DNA from 2 places in the Bacillus sp. EB V-12 genome. Region 1 is predicted to be linked to the other one. Evidence: a T-box and tRNA genes for the amino acid it is inferred to sense, from the RefSeq annotation. Region 1 holds a T-box; the other holds one or more tRNA genes.
What was found. A T-box is a leader RNA that pairs with one kind of tRNA and senses whether it is charged. The one in region 1 lies ahead of argS (arginine--tRNA ligase), so its partner is inferred to be a tRNA-Arg.
Positions count from the first base shown of each region.

Region 2: it encodes a tRNA-Arg, which carries the amino acid that the T-box ahead of argS (arginine--tRNA ligase) is inferred to sense. The anticodon was not compared.

Region 1 covers NZ_JBUXJL010000003.1:368,742-377,656, forward strand. The annotation lists gene ACZDYH_RS13400 (bacteriocin-processing peptidase family protein) at 1-3,234, opposite strand, end outside; gene ACZDYH_RS13405 (class I SAM-dependent methyltransferase) at 3,612-4,490, opposite strand; gene ACZDYH_RS13410 (hypothetical protein) at 4,628-4,846, opposite strand; gene ACZDYH_RS13415 (DUF2085 domain-containing protein) at 4,876-5,205, opposite strand; gene argS (arginine--tRNA ligase) at 5,318-7,006, opposite strand; T-box leader at 7,052-7,266, opposite strand; gene ACZDYH_RS13425 (class I SAM-dependent methyltransferase) at 7,307-8,083, opposite strand; gene ACZDYH_RS13430 (BrxA/BrxB family bacilliredoxin) at 8,133-8,567, opposite strand; gene ACZDYH_RS13435 (thiol-disulfide oxidoreductase DCC family protein) at 8,651-8,915, opposite strand, start outside.
Region 2 covers NZ_JBUXJL010000006.1:203,252-214,418, forward strand. The annotation lists gene ACZDYH_RS20000 (glutaredoxin family protein) at 1-67, opposite strand, end outside; gene rpoN (RNA polymerase factor sigma-54) at 77-1,384, opposite strand; tRNA gene ACZDYH_RS20010 (tRNA-Arg) at 1,643-1,718, opposite strand; gene ACZDYH_RS20015 (DUF1657 domain-containing protein) at 1,923-2,129, shown strand; gene ACZDYH_RS20020 (YhcN/YlaJ family sporulation lipoprotein) at 2,223-2,708, shown strand; gene spoVAC (stage V sporulation protein AC) at 2,738-3,214, shown strand; gene spoVAD (stage V sporulation protein AD) at 3,215-4,231, shown strand; gene spoVAE (stage V sporulation protein AE) at 4,228-4,578, shown strand; gene ACZDYH_RS20040 (DUF1657 domain-containing protein) at 4,590-4,796, shown strand; gene ACZDYH_RS20045 (DUF421 domain-containing protein) at 4,817-5,686, shown strand; gene clpP (ATP-dependent Clp endopeptidase proteolytic subunit ClpP) at 5,927-6,508, shown strand; gene ACZDYH_RS20055 (HPr family phosphocarrier protein) at 7,034-7,282, opposite strand; gene whiA (DNA-binding protein WhiA) at 7,306-8,256, opposite strand; gene ACZDYH_RS20065 (gluconeogenesis factor YvcK family protein) at 8,345-9,298, opposite strand; gene rapZ (RNase adapter RapZ) at 9,302-10,183, opposite strand; gene ACZDYH_RS20075 (NUDIX hydrolase) at 10,204-10,662, opposite strand; gene ACZDYH_RS20080 (DUF368 domain-containing protein) at 10,892-11,167, opposite strand, start outside.

The sequences.
Region 1 (8,915 bases):
TTCATTATCAAAATCTTTTTGTATTACTTTCATTGCAACTTCAATTGCTTTTACATTTCTTTTTTTCACTAATACTTTTGCATAATGATATAGAACTTCTATATGCTCACCATCTAATTGTAGTGCGTATTCAACCTGTGCTTGTTCTTTATCTATTTCATTCATCGCTCCGTACACATATGCAATCGCATCTAAACGCCATATTTCAGGTACTTCGTCCGCTAATTGTTCTAGTTCAGTCAGCAATTCTTCCTGAAGATTCATATCTACTGAAAGCTGTGCTAAATATTCCATATTAATATGCAACGGCTCTTCTTTCATCGCCTGAACCATATGACTTTGTTCTTTAGAACGGTTTTCTTCTTTTTCGTATATTTCCGCAAGCTGTAAATGTACACCTACGAAATTCCCATCAAGCTCTAAACATGTTTCATACGCTTGTTTTGCTTCCGTCAATTGCCCTAATGCCATAAGTGTTTCACCAATTCGGTAATACGGTAATGCCGTTTCCATTTGTTCTATCGCCTTATTATATCTTTTCATCGCTTGGCCGTACTGTCCAATAGATTCATATAAAATACCTGCATAACAACCGTACTCACTTACTTCATTTCTTTCTTTGTGTAACGTTCTTAAAAATGCTATACCTCGTTGTACAAATTCCGTTCCTTTAATTCGATTCACATATTCATCTAACGCACTTGCTACATTATAATCACTTTTCTTTATACCCTTTTCTAACTTAGATAGTGCTACTTTAAACCCTTCTTCATTTCCACCAAGTTCAATTTCAGCATCCCATAAAACCATTCCTGCATTCATGAGGAAATCTTGGCTCTTTTCAATTTGCTTCTCAAGACCAAGTATATATTCTTTTGCTTCCTTATATTGTTCTCTTGCCATATAAACTTGTGTAAGTCCGAAGTGAGAATAAACATCCTCATCATTTTCTTCTAAAGCACGCTTATACAATACTTCTGCTTCTTCCAAGCTATCATTTTGAAAATGATAATCACCTAATTTTACGTAAAGAGGTGCTTTATCATCACAATTCTCAATACCGTTTAATAAAATTTCTTTCGCACTTTCCTCATCCTTCAAATCAGATTCGTATATTTCCGAAAGTTTCGTATAAATGTAAGGTGCATTACTATCCAAATGAATTGCTACTTTAAGCCCTTTTATTGCTAAATATAATTTCCCTAGTTGATGTGCACATCTCGCTCGTTCATACCATACATGCGCTTCATATTTGTACTCTTTTAACAAGTCATTAAAGATTTCATATGCTTCTTCATATCTTTCTAAATCTATTAATATTAAACCGTGATTTGTTAAAGTGAACCTTTCAGGACTACGCTCTAACGCAACTTGAGAGTATTGCAATGCTTTTTCAGATTGATCAATATACATATAGGATAAAGCGAGAAAACTCCAAGCAATAGGCTGATCTGCGTCTAATTGTAACGATAAACGAAAGCTTGAAATCGCTTCTAGATAACTTTCCTGTTCAAACGCATATCTTCCGTTTATTAAATGATATAAAGCACGATTATTTTTCTTCTCAACGCTTGTCAGCATTTGCTCCGCTTTCTCTACTTCCTGAAGACGAATAAAACACTGTGCACCATGCAATTTAACAAAGTCCGAGTTCGGAAACTTTTCCATTAACTTATCGATACAATATAAAATAAATTCTTTATCTACTTCAACATCTAAGTGCTTTATCGTATATAACCACGTATTTGGATTATCACTCGTTTCTTTTAAAAATTGTACTAAGTTACTAATTCCCTCTTTGTCATGTTCATCTAAATGATCCGTAAGAGAAAAAATAGATTTAAAGTAACGATTTTCTTCCTCACTTAGAAACGCTAGTTGCTCCTTCTTTTCTTTCGGAACAAACGTGATTGCTAAACAGCCTGTATAACGATATTTTTCTTGTAATTTACTATATTCCACAAGAACTGGTTCTATAAAGTTTGGATCTTGAACATAGAAAGCTTGCAATGTATCATCATATCCAGATAGAACTTGTACGTGTGAAGCATGCTCAATATCTATACTTAATAAAACAGGAATTCCTTCGTCAATCAGTCTCTTATAATTCTCTTCATTCCCTTTAAAATAACGATATTCATAACCTAATTCTTCTAAATAAGAAACAGTATCTGAAAACTTCGATCCTGTCATATCAAAAATAAACTCTGCTATTTCATCTTGTGTACGTTTCTCTCCCCATATACGCAACATCATCTCTAAGCTTGTCGGAACACAATAATTATCCTTTTGTACAATAGGAACTATCGGCAAGTGAACCTTTTTTCCATCCGGATTTTTTTCTAAATTATGATATAAAGATTCTTTTAAACTCTTTTCTTCTTTTAATAGTTTTTGTAAATCTGCAAATTTATTCATTTTGTACAGCGCTTCTGCACGTAAATGTACAAAGTAAGTATTATAGGCATGATATGGCAGCTGAGTATTTATATTATCTATTACCGCTAACATCTCTTCATATTGCTCTAAATCTAATAAATACTTTATCTTCTCAAAATGAAAATATGGTACTTGTGGGAATTTTACAATCGCATCATCGATTAACTGTATCGCGCGTTTTTGTTCTCCTTTATTCGCATACAATTGTGATAATAAATAGGTAGATAACTCTTCACAATCTTCATGCTGCATGCCAGCAATAAATTGTTCTTCCGCTTTCTCCCATTCACCTGTATGCATATAAACGTAGCCCCATTTATCAAACACTGCGCGCGCACTGTACTCCTCTGCTTTTTGCATATACATTAACGCTTCTTCGTTTCGTTTCATTTCTAAAAGACATCGTACTAACGTAAAATATGTTTTCGCTAAAAAATCTGCATCTATTTCTTCTTTACTTAACTCTTCTAAAGAAGATTTTAACAACTGCTCTGCTTCAAGAATTTTCCGCTCATCAATTAACTCATCACAATATAAAGAGAGCGTTCTCATATTTGGGAATTTTTTATAAGCGTAACGAATGAGGAATGAACTGTATTGGTGCATAAGCCCTTCATCAGTAAGGCGAATTAATATATCGAACTCCTTATGCGAAGGAATATTGGCAAGCCAATTCTTCACATAGGATAAAGTATTCGTTTCTTTTATATATGCAATTTCATTATTTATTTCCTGTAATCCATCTACAAATCTCTTGTCTTTTAAACAAGTTTCTAATTGCTTAAAATCTAGCATGCATTCACCTCGAATTTATATTTAAACTGCTACTTGCTTAGATTTTACACACCATATAGTATGTATTCAACTAAAATCTCTTAAAATGGATGGTATTAATTAATATTATTCAAATTTATAACAAAATATAGTAAAAACGATTGTTTTTCTCCGTATTTTGTTTAATTATATGGAATAACGTAACATGCGGTTTTTATCTTGTAGAAGCTGAAATTAGTACATAAAATTATATCGGCCATAATTCAAATATATCAGCGATTCTTTCATTTTATCGGCGATTTTCAAATTATATCGACCGATTCTTAACATTTATCAGCGATTATATGTCGAATATCGACTTATCGACATTAAACGACAATCCTTATACATCATACCTTTTAACAAACTATGTCACCAAATGTAATTTTCATATTGGGAGCGTATACAAAAGAAGAATACACATGAAATATGTTAAAAAATCGTAGTTCAGCTTCATATTGAGCTAGCGCATTATCATATGTTAATCCTCTGGCTATTAAACGTTCTACAAATTGTTGCTTATCACCCGGATCACCTGCAATCCCCTCTTCTTTTAATGATTGATACAAATCGTTTTTATCATTGTGATGCATATTTGAATCTAAAAAGTTCACTTTATCGCTTACTCTACATTCAATATTTTTCACACCTAATTCACTTAAATATATCGGTATTTTCATGCCTATATTGCCATCTTTACCATTTCTTTGCGTATCACTTTCAAATAATTTCTGCAAAACACCTAGCTGAATAAATTCCGATTGTTTCTCCCCATCTAGTAAATAAGAAGCCATATTAGAAATCCAATGTGGTTCAAAACAGATTATTTTTCCACCCTTTTTAACTGAATGTATCATTTTTTCTAGCATTGTTTCTGGAGTAGTCATATGTAATAAGAAAGCATGACAGATTGCTATATCGTATTTATCGTTCAGTTCAATTTCTGTAGCATCTCCTTCAAGAAATTCTGAATCATACGGAAGTAAACGAAACAACTCTCTGGCTTCAGCTAATAATGTTTCTCCACTATCAATACCTGTATACTTTGAACCTTCTGGGAGTAATGGCATTAATACTAATCCTAAATAACCATATCCACAACCGTAATCAACGATATGTACAGGCTTAGTAATCTTCCAAACTGTATTTACTAAAAAGCTTACATAATCGTCGTTGTAATATAAATCTCTCGTGTTTTTTAAATATGTTAGTTTATTGTTCCAATTATACGTTTCCAACATCTAACGCCTCCTTTTATATACAAAACTAAAGTTCTCTATATAATAGCCGTATTCCTACACTTTTCTTAAAATTTCAAAGCAAAAAAGCTAGTGTATTTTTAATAATACACTAGCTTTTTATTTGGAAGAAAAATTTAACAAGTACAATCACAATCAAAACAATCCGTACAGTCTAAATCGTCACAATCTGCTTTTCTCTTTCTTTTGTTTCTTTTAAGATAATAATACAGTAGCCCAAACAATAGTATACAAATAACAAAAGCTATTATTGCTTCTGTATACTTATTTTGAATCATAAAACCAATTCCACTTCCGCCTGAAATAAAAATTAGAATTAAGTAAATCCAGAACATCTATGTAAATACCTCCATTACTATATATCTTAAGATAATATCCATATAACACTAGAGGAAATGAATAATCCCATACCATTACCGCTTAATACACCAGTAGTTATTCTTAGCAAATTTGAGCTACTTCTCCATTTCCACTTTTGGGTGAACCCATCGATAAGTAACGGAATTTGAGCGAAAAATGATAGTATGATTGCCAAAAGAAATGAAGGTGTCATATAAAAATAAATTGGAAACATTAAAATACCAATAAGCATGCCTGTACAACGCGCACATAAAGGTATGTACTTTTGTAGTTTAAAAAAACTCCTATCTAATCTTCTATGACAAGGAATTTGTAAAATAAAAGTTCGAATCAATATGAATCACCCTCTCTAAAAAGATTTTAATTGATTTTGCAAAAAAAATATATATCCAATAAAAAAACAAACCAGGTTTATACTAGACCCAGTTTGTCAGTTTACTACTATGTTACATTTCCTCAGGTGCCTCCACCCCAAGTAAACGTAATCCTTCTTTTAATACAACCGTCACAGCATAAACCAATGCGAGTCTGCTGTCTTTTTCTTTGCTCTCTTCTAATATACGAACATTACCGTAATATTTATTGAATGATTGTGCTACATCTAATATATATTTCGAAATAATCGATGGCTCATTTTTATTGAAAGCTGCTTCAATTATTTGCGGGAATTTATTTAGTAATTTTACGACACTCCAGCTATGATCGTCTTTTAAAGCAAATGTACATGTTTCAAATTCTACACTTTCTTTTCTTAAAATAGAACAAGCACGTGCATGTGTGTACTGTACGTAAGGTCCTGTTTCTCCTTCAAATTTCAGCATATTTTCTAATGAGAATTCGATATTATGCATACGCTCATTTTTTAAATCGTGGAAGATGACTGCACCAACACCGACTTGCTTTGCTACTTCTTCTTTCTGTTTTAAGTTTGGATTTTTCTCTTCAATATTTTGTTTTGCAAGTTCGATTGCTTCTTCGAGTACTTCTTCAAGTAAAATAACTCTTCCTTTACGTGTCGACATTTTCTTACCATCTTTTAAAATGAAGCCAAACGGTACGTGTTCCATACCATCAACCCAAGTATAGCCAAGTTTTTTTAATACGGTGAAAAATTGATTGAAATGTAAGCTTTGTTCTGGACCAACAACATATAGCGCTTTATCAAACCCATAAGTGTTTTGACGATATAAAGCTGCCGTTAAGTCACGCGTTGCATAAATCGTCGCACCATCTGATTTTCTAATTAAACAAGGCGGCATTCCTTCTTCTTCTAAATTAACGACTAATGCACCTTCTGATTGTTCAAGCAACTCATGTTCTTCTAAAATCCCAATAAAATCTTCCATTAAATTATTATAAAATGCTTCTCCCTGAAAATTAGTAAATTCTACGCCGAGAAGTTCATAAATGCGAGAAAATTCTTTAAGGGACTCATGACGAAACCAATTCCAAAGTTCTACCGCTTCTTCATCACCTTCTTCTAGTTTCTTAAACCAAGCACGTCCTTCTTCTTCTAGTTCTTCGTCGTCTTTTACCTCTTCATGGAATTGGACATATAACTTAAATAGCTCACGTATTGGATCTTCTTTAACTACTGCTTCATTTCCCCATTTTTTATAAGCCGTAATTAACTTTCCAAACTGTGTTCCCCAATCTCCTATATAATTAATCCCTACAACTTCATAGCCACATTTTTCAGCGATATGTTTCAGCGAATTTCCTATCATTGTAGAACGTAAATGCCCCATCGAAAAAGGTTTCGCGATATTAGGAGAGGAATAATCAATTACTACTGTTTTTTCACAGCCAAAGTGGTTTTGACCGAACTCTTCTTTCTCCGCTAAAACTGTTTTTAATACTGCATCACTTACAGTTTCACGATTGAAAAATACATTTACATAAGGACCAACGGCTTCTACTTTCGTAAAAAACGGATCATTGAATTTCTCAGCAACTTCCTTTGCGATAAGAGCTGGTGCTTTTTTATATTGCTTCGCTAATGAAAAGCATGGGAACGCTGCATCTCCAAATTCATCTTGTTTCGGTGTTTCAATTAAATCTAAAATTTGTTTTTGCGTTAATTCATTCGTGAAAATATTAGATAAACTTTCCGCAAACTGCATTTTATAATCCATGATACAACCTCCTTATTTTTTAAAACACAAAAAACTCGTCTCTAAAAAAGAGACGAGTTTTAACCCGTGGTACCACCCTTGTTGTTCGTTACGAACCACTTTCCCGTTTATAACGAGGACAGGGGGCCTCGGCTTTCTCTACTATTCGTTCAAGAAGCATCTCCGAAGTGCGCTTCATCTTTTTCTTCCGTACTAGGCTCACACCATCCCTAGCTCGCTTTCCTTCTAAAAAAGACTACTCTCTTCATCACAGACAGTATATTTAATTAATTATTGCTTATTATACATCTTTTCAAACAATTAGCAAGGGTCAATTACACCAAAGTGAAACTTAGCACTTTTTCTTTTGTATACATAAAAATTGTGTTTTTCAAATCTAGAACTACGAAAATGATCTTTTAAAACGACACGTTTTCTCGCCACTCGTTTTGCCTCCGCAATTGTTTCGTCAGTAATATCATGATACAAAGCGAAGTGTTTTAATCCTTTAATTCCATCGGATTCTATGACAGTTTCTTCAAACATCGGATCAAGGTAAACGACATCGTAACTATTGTCTTCACATTGCGCTAAAAATGAAAAATGCTCCGTTTGCTTTACTTGGATTCTTTGCATTGCTTCATCAATTTCAGAAACAGATGAAGACCATGTTTTCAAACCATTTTCCATAATATAAGCCATATACTCATTGCCTTCAAGTCCTGTTACTTTTCCGCTTTCCCCAACAACATAACTAGCTACAATACTATCTGATGCCATCCCGAGCGTACAATCTAACACTGTCATTCCTCTCTCTAATTGCGTGGCTTGTACAAACGGATCGTGTTCTCCACGCATTAACCTTTTCACACGAAACATCGCTGAGTTCGGATGAAAGAAAAACGATTCTTCCGTACCTTTTGGATAAATAGCTAATCGGTTCTTCCCTACGACAAGCACATCTTGTTCATACTGCTCATGTAGCTTATGTACCGGTATGTCATTACGTTTAACGAAAGAAGCATTTAATTCTGCTGCTACCTCGTTTGCATAATCTGTCATTTCTTTGTTCGTTCTTCCTGCTGTTGTTACGATCATTGTTTCACCTCTATATAAAGAAAAGAGGGAGATTTACTCTCCCCCTTCTTTAGCAATTCTTTTCGAAAGCTTGTTCTAAGTTCGTAATAATTTCGTCCATAGTTGCACCTTCAATTTCATGACGGTGAATAAAGTGAACAACTTCTTTTCCTTTTAATAATGCCATAGATGGTGAAGATGGAGGAATTTCTCCGAAGTATTCACGCATTTTTGCAGTAGCATCTTTATCTTGACCTGCGAATACAGTTACAAGATGATCAGGTTGTTTTTCAGCACGAACAACCGCTTGACCTGCTGATGGACGTGCTAAACCAGCTGCACAACCACAAACAGAGTTTACAACTACTAAAGTTGTACCTGATGTATTTTCCATAAATTCTGTTACAGCTTCTTCTGTAGTTAACTCTTCAAACCCAGAACGCACTAACTCTTGGCGCATTGGGATTACCATTTGGCGCATGTATTCTTCATAAGCATTTGACATCTTGTAATCTCTCCTTCAACTTTCATTCCAAATTCATCATATCACGCTCTATTAATAGGTGCAAAAGAAAGATAACGATGATTTCATTTTTTTGTAGGGATTTCACAAACCCCACCGCGGCAATGTCCCACTGGAACAAGTTTTCTATTATTAGCGATATAATCGTATACTTTACTTCCAAAACCAAGTACGATAGATAGCTTTATAAAAGGAACTGCAAACCAATAAGATGGAACGGCCTTTGCTAATACATCTATGCTCTGAATACCGTCATACCACTTATTATTTTTAAAAATATACAGTCTTTGTTCCATCTTACTTTGTAGTTCTTGAGAAAGCTCATACTTC
Region 2 (11,167 bases), on a different contig from region 1:
CCTGTAAAACTTGTTTTGCCTTCACGCAAAGGCCACAATCTTTTTTAGTATACAGTACAACTTTCATCTTCTTCACCTATCCGATCGTTTTTCGTAATGACGAAGCTGGGATATGCATTTGTTCTCTATACTTCGCCACTGTTCTTCGAGAAATAACAATTTCATGCTCTTCTTCTAATAATTTTGAAATCTTTTGATCTGAAAGTGGCTTTTTCTTATCCTCTGCCCCAATTAACGTTTGAATAAATTGTTTTACACGTTTTGTAGAAACTGCTTCATCTTCAGTCGTCGAAACGGCATTGCTAAAGAACGATTTCATCTCAAATAAACCGTGTGGTGTTTGCACATATTTATTTCGCGTCGCACGACTAATTGTCGATTCATGCACACTTAACTCTTCAGCTACCTCTTTTAAAGCGAGAGGTCTTAAATACTCTGGACCTTTCCAGAAGAAATCACGTTGTTTTTCCATAATAATAGTCATTACTTGCAGCAATGTCTGTTTTCTCTGCTTCAAACTGCGCATAATCCACTGCACATGCTGATACTTTTCTGATACGTAAGATGCTACTTCACTTTCACTATTATTAAGAAGCGCACTATATTCAGAATGAATTTCAATTCTCGGCATATTTCTCTCGTTCATTTGTAAGACGAGGCGATCGCCATCTTTTTTCACCGCCATATCAGGTACAATGTAAAGTGGTTTATCTGAAGAAAACGCAAGACCTGGTTTTGGTTGTAATGACGTTATACAATTTACCGCACTCTGCAATTCCTCATTACTACACTTCAACACTTGAACGAGCTTTCGCCAATCTTTCTTCACGAAATAAGCGAAATGATCTTCTACAACCTCTTCTGCTAATCCATTACGTCTTTGTAAGCGCTTCAATTGCAAGGTTAAACATTCCTGAATATTACGCGCCCCTACCCCTGCTGGTTCCAGTGATTGGACAAGCTCTACAGAGCGGTCGACTACATGAATGGGCGCAGAAAGGAGCTCTGCTAACTCTTCATTCGTTTCTTGTAAATATCCATTTCCATCCATGTTCATAATAATGAAGGAAGCTACTTTTCGCTCTTCTTCATCTATTTTATAATACTGTATTTGATTTAATAAATGTTGCTGAATCGTTGTAGAATCCACACTGTAGATCTCCATCTGATTCTCGACTTGTTTGCTGGTACTTTTACTGTTGTTAGAGCTCTTTTTCTTCTCCCTCTCAAAACCACCTAACTCAATAAGGGGATTCTCTAACGATTGCTCATACAAAAACTCCGATAATTCTTGTACATTATACTGGAGCATTGTAATCGCTTGCCTTAACTCTTGTGTCATTGCCAAACGTAAGCTTTGTTCTTGTAAAAGACTTGCCTTCAAACTAATCTCCCCCTTGTTTCTATTGTACAATAAGTTTGGTAAAAGGAGAATCCTCACGCAGACACCCATTCCAAAATATTATTAATTTATATGTATTAATGAGATTTACAACTTACAACCGAAATTTGAATAATATTGAAAGAAAATAATAAGGTTAAAAATTATCATCAAGTACTAATAGTAAATCTTATTACCAGATATAACAAGAGGGAAATAAAAACAGTCCTAACCTACAAAACGTAAGTTAGGACTTTTTGACGCGCCCAGAGGGATTCGAACCCCCGGCAGACGTGGTACCGGAAACCACCGCTCTATCCGACTGAGCTATGGGCGCATGATTATAGAAAACACTTCATTTTCTTCTCATAATAATAGCAATAAAATCCATCTAAATCAATAAAAATATCCCCGTAATACCTTATGCATCTTAGCTAAAAGCATATAAAATCTATTTCACCCCTAAATTTTCCAATCATAAATTCACCCCAACTCACAAATTATAATCTTTGAATTGATATTCCAAAGGGGGCTTCATTCAATGACTGTAATTACGAAACTAAAGCAAACTGTTTCTGGATTAAAAAGTGCACAAGCTAGCTTAGAGGGATTCGCTCTTGATACGGATAACCAACAAGCGAAGCAACTTTTCCAAACAGCTGCGCAGCAAACACAAACGATTATCGATTCTTTAAACCCACGCGTTGAAGAAGTCCAACAAGAAGAACCACAATACTCACAGCAATAACAAATCAGTCTTGCTGTGAAATAGAAAAAGGATGATATGCAGTCATCCTTTTTCTATCACATTACATATTGTAATAGAAATGGAATGATAATTATGCGAAAACTCGGCCTCATAACCGCATTATTTGCACTTCTATTTAGCTCTTTTACCGGATGTGATAATAGTCCTTTAGATAAAAAAGTGAAAGAAGAAGCAAAACGAACGGAGAAAGAAAAAGGTCCAAAGTTAACAAAGACGAGTACGGAATCCTTTAATCAATCTATATCACAAGGAGCGAAAAAAAGAGCTCTCGCTATGGATGAAATTATAAAAAGCACAGCAGTGAATTCAAATTTAGATCTCTACATAGCAGTTACACCTGAGCATCACGAAAGGTTTGGATTAAAACCTCTTCGTAAAAAGCTTCAAAAGCAGCTAAGTGATGAGCATCCTACTTTCGATGTTCGTGTCAGTACAGATAAAAAAATCTTTATGTTACTCGAAAAACTCGAAAGAAAAATTAAGGAAAAAGAAGTATCTAAAGATGAAATTAATAAACAATTAAAATTCATTGGTAAAAAAATGGAGTCTAACACTTAACGCTTTTTAAAAGAAAAGGAAGGATTGCAATGGCTAGTAAAGATAAAAACTTAACCCCTGTACAACAGGAGTATAAAAAATTCGAACAAGAACGCGAACCGAAACGACCTGTCTTAAAAAATTGTATAAAAGCCTTTTTCGTCGGTGGTTTTATTTGCTTCATCGGACAACTCATTTCTACTTTTTATATCACATATTTTGATTTCACTGAACGCTCAGCAGGCAATCCAACAGTCGCAACTCTCATTTTCATCTCCATGTTACTAACTGGATTTGGTATATACGATCGTTTTGGACAGTTTGCCGGAGCAGGTACAGCTGTACCTGTTACTGGATTTGGTAACTCTGTTATTGCCGCATGTATTGAGCATCGAACGGAAGGATTTGTCCTTGGCGTTGGCGGCAATATGTTTAAACTAGCTGGTTCTGTTATTTTATTTGGTGTATTTTCCGCTTTCGTCATCGCACTTATTAAAACTATTCTCGTTCAATGGGGAGGGCTATAAATGTTACAAGGACACCGAACGTGGGTATTTGAAAACAAACCAGTCATTATCTCAACAGGGGTTGTCGGTGGACCATTTGAAGCAAAGGGGAACATCCCAGAAGACTTCGATATCCTTCATGAAGATTTATGGCTTGGACAAGATTCCTATGAAAAAGCACATAAAATTTTATTCGAAGAAGCTTGTAGCCGCGCTACTGAAAAAGCAGAACTTCGTAAAGACGATATTCAATTCGTACTCGCAGGAGATTTAATTAATCAAATCACTCCAACAAGCTTTGCTTGCCGCACACTTGGCACTCCTTATCTCGGACTATTCGGGGCTTGCTCTACTTCTATGGAAGGTTTAGCACTTGGGGCAAGTATCGTAAATGCAAAAGGTGCAAAATATTTATTAACTGGAGCTTCAAGCCATAATACTGCTGTAGAAAAACAATTCCGCTACCCTACCGAATACGGCGGACAAAAGCCGCCTACTGCACAGTGGACAGTAACCGGAGCAGGAGCCGCTATTTTAAGCGATACTGGACACGGTCCAAGAGTAACCTCTGCAACAATCGGACGAGTGATTGATATGGGATTAACGGATCCGTTTAATATGGGAGGCGCAATGGCTCCAGCTGCAGTTGATACAATTGAAGCCCATTTACGTGAACGCCAAATTGATGCCTCTTACTACGATTTAATCGTAACAGGCGATCTCGGACATGTAGGACGCGAAATTGCTTATGACTTACTACATAAACACGGAACGAAAGTAACGAGCGAACAATTTCAAGATTGCGGAATTATCATTTACAGAGAAGGACAACCTGTCATAGCTGGTGCTAGCGGGCCTGGATGTTCCGCAACAGTCGTGTATGGTCATTTATTAAACCGAATGAAAAGAGGAGAGTTCAAAAAAATACTTGTCGTTGCGACAGGCGCTTTACTATCTCCACTTACATTCCAACAAGAAGAAACAATTCCATGTATCGCTCATGCCGTTTCGATTGAATTTGGAGGTGCAACGCAATGATTTTTTTCTGGGCTTTCGTCATTGGCGGACTCATATGTGTAATCGGCCAACTTATGTTTGATGTCGGCAAACTAACCCCCGCTCATACAATGGCAACACTCGTTGTTGCTGGAGCTATATTAGATGGATTTAATTTGTATGAGCCATTAATTGATTTCGCTGGAGCCGGGGCAACTGTACCTATTACAAGCTTTGGTAATGCCCTCGTTCATGGCGCAATGGAAGAAGCTGCAAAACATGGCATCGTTGGCGTTATTACCGGCATGTTTAAAGTAACGAGCGCCGGTGTATCAGCAGCTATTATTTTCGGCTTCATTGGAGCATTATTATTCAAACCGAAAGGATAAGAGGTGTTTATATGACTGTTATCTCTAGCGTAAAAACTTGCCTTGCTAGTGTAAGGGGCGCCCAAGCAAGCTTAAGCTCTCTTTCATTAAATTCACAAGACGAAGAATCAAAACGCGTATTTCATGAATGTATGTTAGAAATGGACAGCGTCATCGCTGATTTAAAGGATAGAATTTCAGTATTAGAACGTGAAGAACCTCAATATAAAGGGTTTTAAGTAGACTGGAGGAAACGACTATGTCTCACCTGCCGGAATGGACACTTGTCATTCTTCGCTCTGTATTCATATTAATTATTTTATTCGCTATTACGAAATGGTTAGGGAAAAGACAAATCTCTCAGCTTTCCTTTTTTGAATACATAGCCGGAATGACGATTGGTGACATCGCTGCCCAAGTATCTACAGGGCTCGATTCAAAATTTTTTCACGGTGTCTTTGCAATACTCATTTTCGCTGTGGTACCTTTTTTAACAGGAATCCTCTCTTTAAAGAACAAAACAGCTCGGGACTTCTTTGAAGGAAAATCTACCGTATTAATAAAAGACGGAAAGATACTCGAAGATAATTTAAAGAAAGAAAAATATACGAGTGACGAATTACTGGAACTTCTCCGTGGAAAAAGTGCGTTCAGCGTAGCTGAAGTCGAATTTGCTGTCTTAGAACCGAGCGGAGAATTAAATGTATTATTAAAGAAAGATTCTCAGCCACTTACAGCAAAAGACATCGGTTTAAAAGTACCAAACGAGAAAGAACCACAAACTGTTATTATGGATGGAAATGTACTAGATGAACCTCTTTCAGCAAGCGGACATAACCGCGCTTGGCTACATTCAGAATTAGAAAAAATCGGTGTTGTTATTGAAAATGTCTTCCTCGGTCAAGTGGATTCATACGGACAACTTACTATCGACATTTACAATGACAAACTCCAAATGCCTTCTCCTCAAAACAAACCTTTATTATTAGCATCTTTAAAAAAATGTCATGCTGATCTTGAACTATTTTCCCTAGAAACAAAGTCGAAGTCAGCAAGCGAAATGTATAGTAAAAACGCGAAACAAATCGAAAAGATTTTAAATAAAGTAACCTATCTTTTAAAAGACTAATTATCGAAAGAACGCTTCAGTTAAAAGGCGTTCTTTTCTTTTTTCTCCAGTTTTCGTAACGTTTAAATTTATGTAATTCGGTTATGATGTTGAAGATACATAAGCAGGGAATTTCGAAAACATAGCGAATATTTCATGGTACAACTACATATTTTTTTGATTTAAAGTGGTTTCGTTTGACCTTTATTGACCATAATTGTATTATAAGACTAAGAAAGCTTTATAAGGAGGAAATAACAGATGAATTTAATTCCTACAGTAATTGAACAAACAAATCGTGGAGAACGCGCTTACGATATTTACTCTCGACTATTAAAAGACCGCATCATTATGCTTGGTAGTGCAATTGATGACAACGTAGCTAACTCAATCGTTTCCCAGCTTTTATTCTTGGAATCTCAAGATCCAGAAAAAGATATTCACATCTACATCAACAGCCCTGGTGGTTCTATCACAGCGGGTATGGCAATCTATGATACAATGCAGTTTATTAAACCACAAGTATCAACAATCTGTATCGGTATGGCTGCATCTATGGGTGCATTCTTACTTGCAGCAGGTGAAAAAGGAAAACGTTATGCACTTCCAAACAGTGAAGTAATGATTCACCAACCACTTGGTGGAGCACAAGGTCAAGCGACTGAAATCGAAATCGCTGCAAAACGTATCCTATTCTTACGTGAAAAACTAAACCAAATTCTTGCTGACCGCACTGGTCAACCACTTGAAGTACTACAACGCGACACAGACCGCGACAACTTCATGACAGCAGAAAAAGCTTTAGAATACGGTTTAATCGATAAGATCTTTACAAATCGTTAATAACTAAAAGCGGAAGCGGCTCGTTCAGAATCACAGGGCGATGGAGCCCTGATTCCGAGGCGCTTTTTGCCTCGAATGAAGGGGCGAAGCGACCGGAGATTCTAGCCGCTGGAGCTGGATACAACTAAAAGCGAAAGCGGCTTGTTTAGAATCGCAGGGCGATGGAGCACCTGATTCCGAGGCGCTTTTTGCCTCGAATGAAGGGGCGAAGCGACCGGAGATTCTAGCCGCTGGAGCTGGATACATAAAAAAAGCGCCCTATTACAGGGCGCTTTTTTATTATCATGCACCTCCGTCTGGATACCCACCCTGGTATTCACCTAAATATATCAACGATTTTTCAATTATATCGAACAAAACTTAAATTATATCAACGATTTTTTTAATATATCAACGGTTCGACACAACATATCGATTTACCGACAATCTACGACAAGGACAAACCACCTACATACCCCCTATCCCAAAAACTCCCTTTAAGTAAACCGCAAAAACAAAAAGCTATCGCATATACGCGATAGCTTTTTATTGTACATATGCAGCTAATGCTTCTAAAGCCTCTTCTGCATCTGAACCTTCTGTTGTAATTGTTATCATGCTTCCAGTTCCAATTGCTAAGCTCATAATCCCCATTATGCTCTTTGCATTTACTGTCTTTCCATCTTTCTCGATGAAGATATCTGCATGAAAGCGATTTGCCTCTTGTACAAACAACGCAGCCGGACGTGCTTGTAAACCGTTTTTTAATGAAACCTGAACTCGTTTTTGAACCACAGCTCCATTTCCCCTTTAACCTCTTATTTTTTTACTAACGTTTCCCCCGCGCGTAATTTCTCTGCGATTTCATCGATTTTACGCAAACGATGATTAATACCCGACTTACTAATCTTCCCCCCGGATACCATCTCACCTAACTCTTTCAATGTTACATCTTGATAATCTCTTCGTAATTGTGCAATCTCTTGTAATTTATCCGGCAAAATATCAAGACCAACTGTCTCATCAATATAACGAATATTTTCAATCTGTCTTAGTGCTGCACCAATTGTTTTATTTAAATTAGCTGTTTCGCAGTTCACTAAACGATTTACAGAATTACGCATATCACGTACGATTCGAATATCTTCAAATCTTAAAAGTGCATTATGAGCACCTATAATATTTAAAAACTCTGTAATTTTTTCTGCTTCTTTCAAATACGTAATGTACCCTTTTCTTCTTTCCAACGTCTTACTATTTAAATCAAATCCGTTCATCAGTTCACATATAGCATCATTATGTTCCTTATATAACGAAAAGATTTCTAAATGATAAGATGATGTTTCTGGGTTATTTACTGAACCACCTGCTAAAAATGCGCCACGTAAGTACGATCGTTTACAACATTTCTTCTCAATCAATTCTTGTGATATATTTCGAATAAATGAAAAGTCATCTCGAACGATATGAAGATCAGCTAATATTTCGCGAGACTTCTCAACAAGCCGCACAATATATACATTATTTTTCTTCAAGCGCATTTTTTTACGGACAAGCAATTCTACCGTCACGTCATATCCTTTTTTCAAAAGCGTATAAATCCTTCTTGCAATTGCCGCATTTTCCGTTTGAATATCGATAGATAGACGACGGTTTGAAAAAGAAAGCGACCCGTTCATTCGAAGTAACGCTGATAATTCTGCTTTCTCACAGCATTCCTTCATCTCAAGATTCGTCAACTCTTTCTTTGTTTCTGATGCAAATGACACAGTCAACACCTCCTTATACGATTATTATGGAACAAAATTCTTGTCCTATATGAATGAGGAGCGCTACCTCAAACGAGGCAACGCATATTTATAACAATGAATATAAAATGGACGCTAACTTTAACGTATCATGCCTTACAACATGATCATCATACTTCGCTAATCCCTCTTGAATAACATCAATATTATTTTCAACAAAACGTTCTTCATCCACTACAACTGGTGTAGACATTTCTTCCTCATATGACTTGCGTAATTCACAAGGAATCTCACGGTTATTTACAATTGCAGTATTGATAAATGGTTGCCCTAAATGATCGTGTAACGCCTGCACATGATCAAAAGCAGTATATCCCATCGTTTCACCCGCTTGTGTCATAACGTTACATACATATACCTTCTTCGCCTTTGCAGCAAGAACAGCGTCTCCAATTTTGTTAACAACTAAATTGGGCAATATACTCGTATACAAACTTCCAGGACCGAAAACAAGTAAATCAGCTCGTTTAATCTCAGCCAACGTTTCATGCAATGGCTCTACATCTTCTGGAGTTAAAAAGACACGATTAATCTTCTTTCCGTAATAAGGAATCTTTGATTCACCTGTTACAATTTCCCCATCTTCAAGTTCCGCATGAAGTACCGCACTTTGATTCGCTGCTGGTAATACACGTCCTCTGACATTTAATACTTTACTTGTTTCTGTAATTGCATGGAAAAAGTCTCCTGTAATCGAGGTCATACCTGCCAACAATAGATTTCCTAACGCATGACCTTTCAGTCCGTCTCCTGTTGTGAAACGGTGCTGAAATAAAGCTTCCACCAGTGGCTCTACATCCGATAACGCAACAAGTACGTTACGGATGTCACCTGGAGGTGGAATTTCTAGCTCATCACGTAATCTACCCGAACTGCCACCATCATCAGCAATTGTAACAACTGCTGTAATATCAACAGGATATTGCTTTAATCCTCTTAATAAAACAGAGAGTCCAGTTCCGCCTCCCATGATGACAATTTTAGGCTTTCTCTCTTTTTTCATCCCTTAATGGCCCTTTCTCTTCTCCACATCACGATGAGATACATGAACACTATACTCTGGTTTCAAATGTTTCCCAAGGTATTCTGTAAGCGTAACAGAACGATGCTGTCCACCTGTACATCCAATTGCAATTACAAGTTGACTTTTGCCTTCTCTTTTATAATGAGGCAGCATGAAAGTAATCAGATCCGTCAACTTCTCTAAAAACTTATGTGTCTCATTAAATTTCAGTACATACGAAGAAACTTCTTCATCTAGTCCTGTTAATGGCTTCATGTGTGGAATGTAATATGGATTTGGTAAAAAACGAACATCAAATACTAAATCTGCATCAATTGGAATACCGTACTTAAATCCAAATGACATAACATTTACACGAAATGCTTGCTCAGTTTCTGTTGAGAACAAGTGAACAATTTTTTCACGTAATTCTTTCGGTTTTAAATCCGATGTATCAAGCACAATATTCGCTCGCGCCTTCATATCTGTTAATAAATTACGCTCTGCTTCGATTCCCTTTAACGGCAAACCAGTTGGTGCAAGTGGATGCGAACGTCTCGTTTCTTTATAACGAGTTACAAGCGTACTATCTTTCGCATCTAAAAATAAAATATGAGGAATAATCCATGTACGTTCTGATAAATCATCAAGTGCTCCCCATAAATGTTCAAAAAACTCGCGGCCACGTAAATCAATACCAAGTGCCACTTTATTCATTTTCCCTTTTGAATCCGCCATAAGCTCAATAAACTTCGGCAATAACATCGGTGGTAAATTATCCACACAAAAATATCCTAAATCTTCAAAACTTTGTAAAGCTACTGTTTTTCCAGCTCCAGACATCCCTGTAATAATTACCATTTTTATATCATTATTCTCTGTCATTGTATCCTCTCCTTGACGGTTTAACTCGGATCTAATCGATATGAAAGCAACTCAAAATCTGGGGTATATACAAATGTACCGTAGATTATGCCATTTCCTTTAATTAAATAATCAATAATGTGATAATCTCCTGGCGCCATTGCTAAATCATCAATTTTATCAAATGTATGCCAACCAATGATGCCTTCTTCGCTCTCTAGTTTGTTTTCTCCTGCAAAATCTGTCGCTAAAAAGGAGAACATCATCCATTCAGAAACAACTTTATCACCTTCTTGGATGACAAAGGTGAAGACCCCCTTTAACGCTGGGTTTTTCAAATAAATACCTGTTTCTTCACGATACTCGCGAACAACGGAATCTCTTACAGTCTCACCACGCTCCATTTTCCCGCCTGGTGCAACCCACCAATTTCGGCGAGGTTTTTGGAGTAAGAGTACTTCATTATCTCTAATTAACACACAGTTTGTCACTCTTTGCATGTTTCTTCACCTCAGCTACTTGCAGTAAAATTCCTCACTGCATACTTCTTTCATTATACTATCAAAAACAGTTTGCTACAACGAAGGAGCCAGTCCTCTTTCGCTAAGCATATGCTACTCAGCAATTTTAAAAAAGCTTTCTATAACAAGCAATGTAAATGCTTAGACTTTTAATGAATAGAATGAAAAATCCCCTTAACGCTTTTTATCGCCAAGGGGATTAAAGTACTTATTTCTTACCGAAATAAGTAACAATCGCAAATCCTAAAACAAAGGTAATAATTGAACTTATAATTGAAAATCCGCCAGTCGGAATCCCAGGGAATACAATTACAATCGAACCGATTACAAGTCCAATAATTGCCGCAAATGTCATACTTTTATAACGATCTAATAAAAAACTAATGCCTTTACTACTTACAACAAATCCAACCATAACACCAGCACCGATAACCACGATTAAAGGTAAGTTAAGTGTAGTTAAAGCGTTAATTGCTGTTGGATA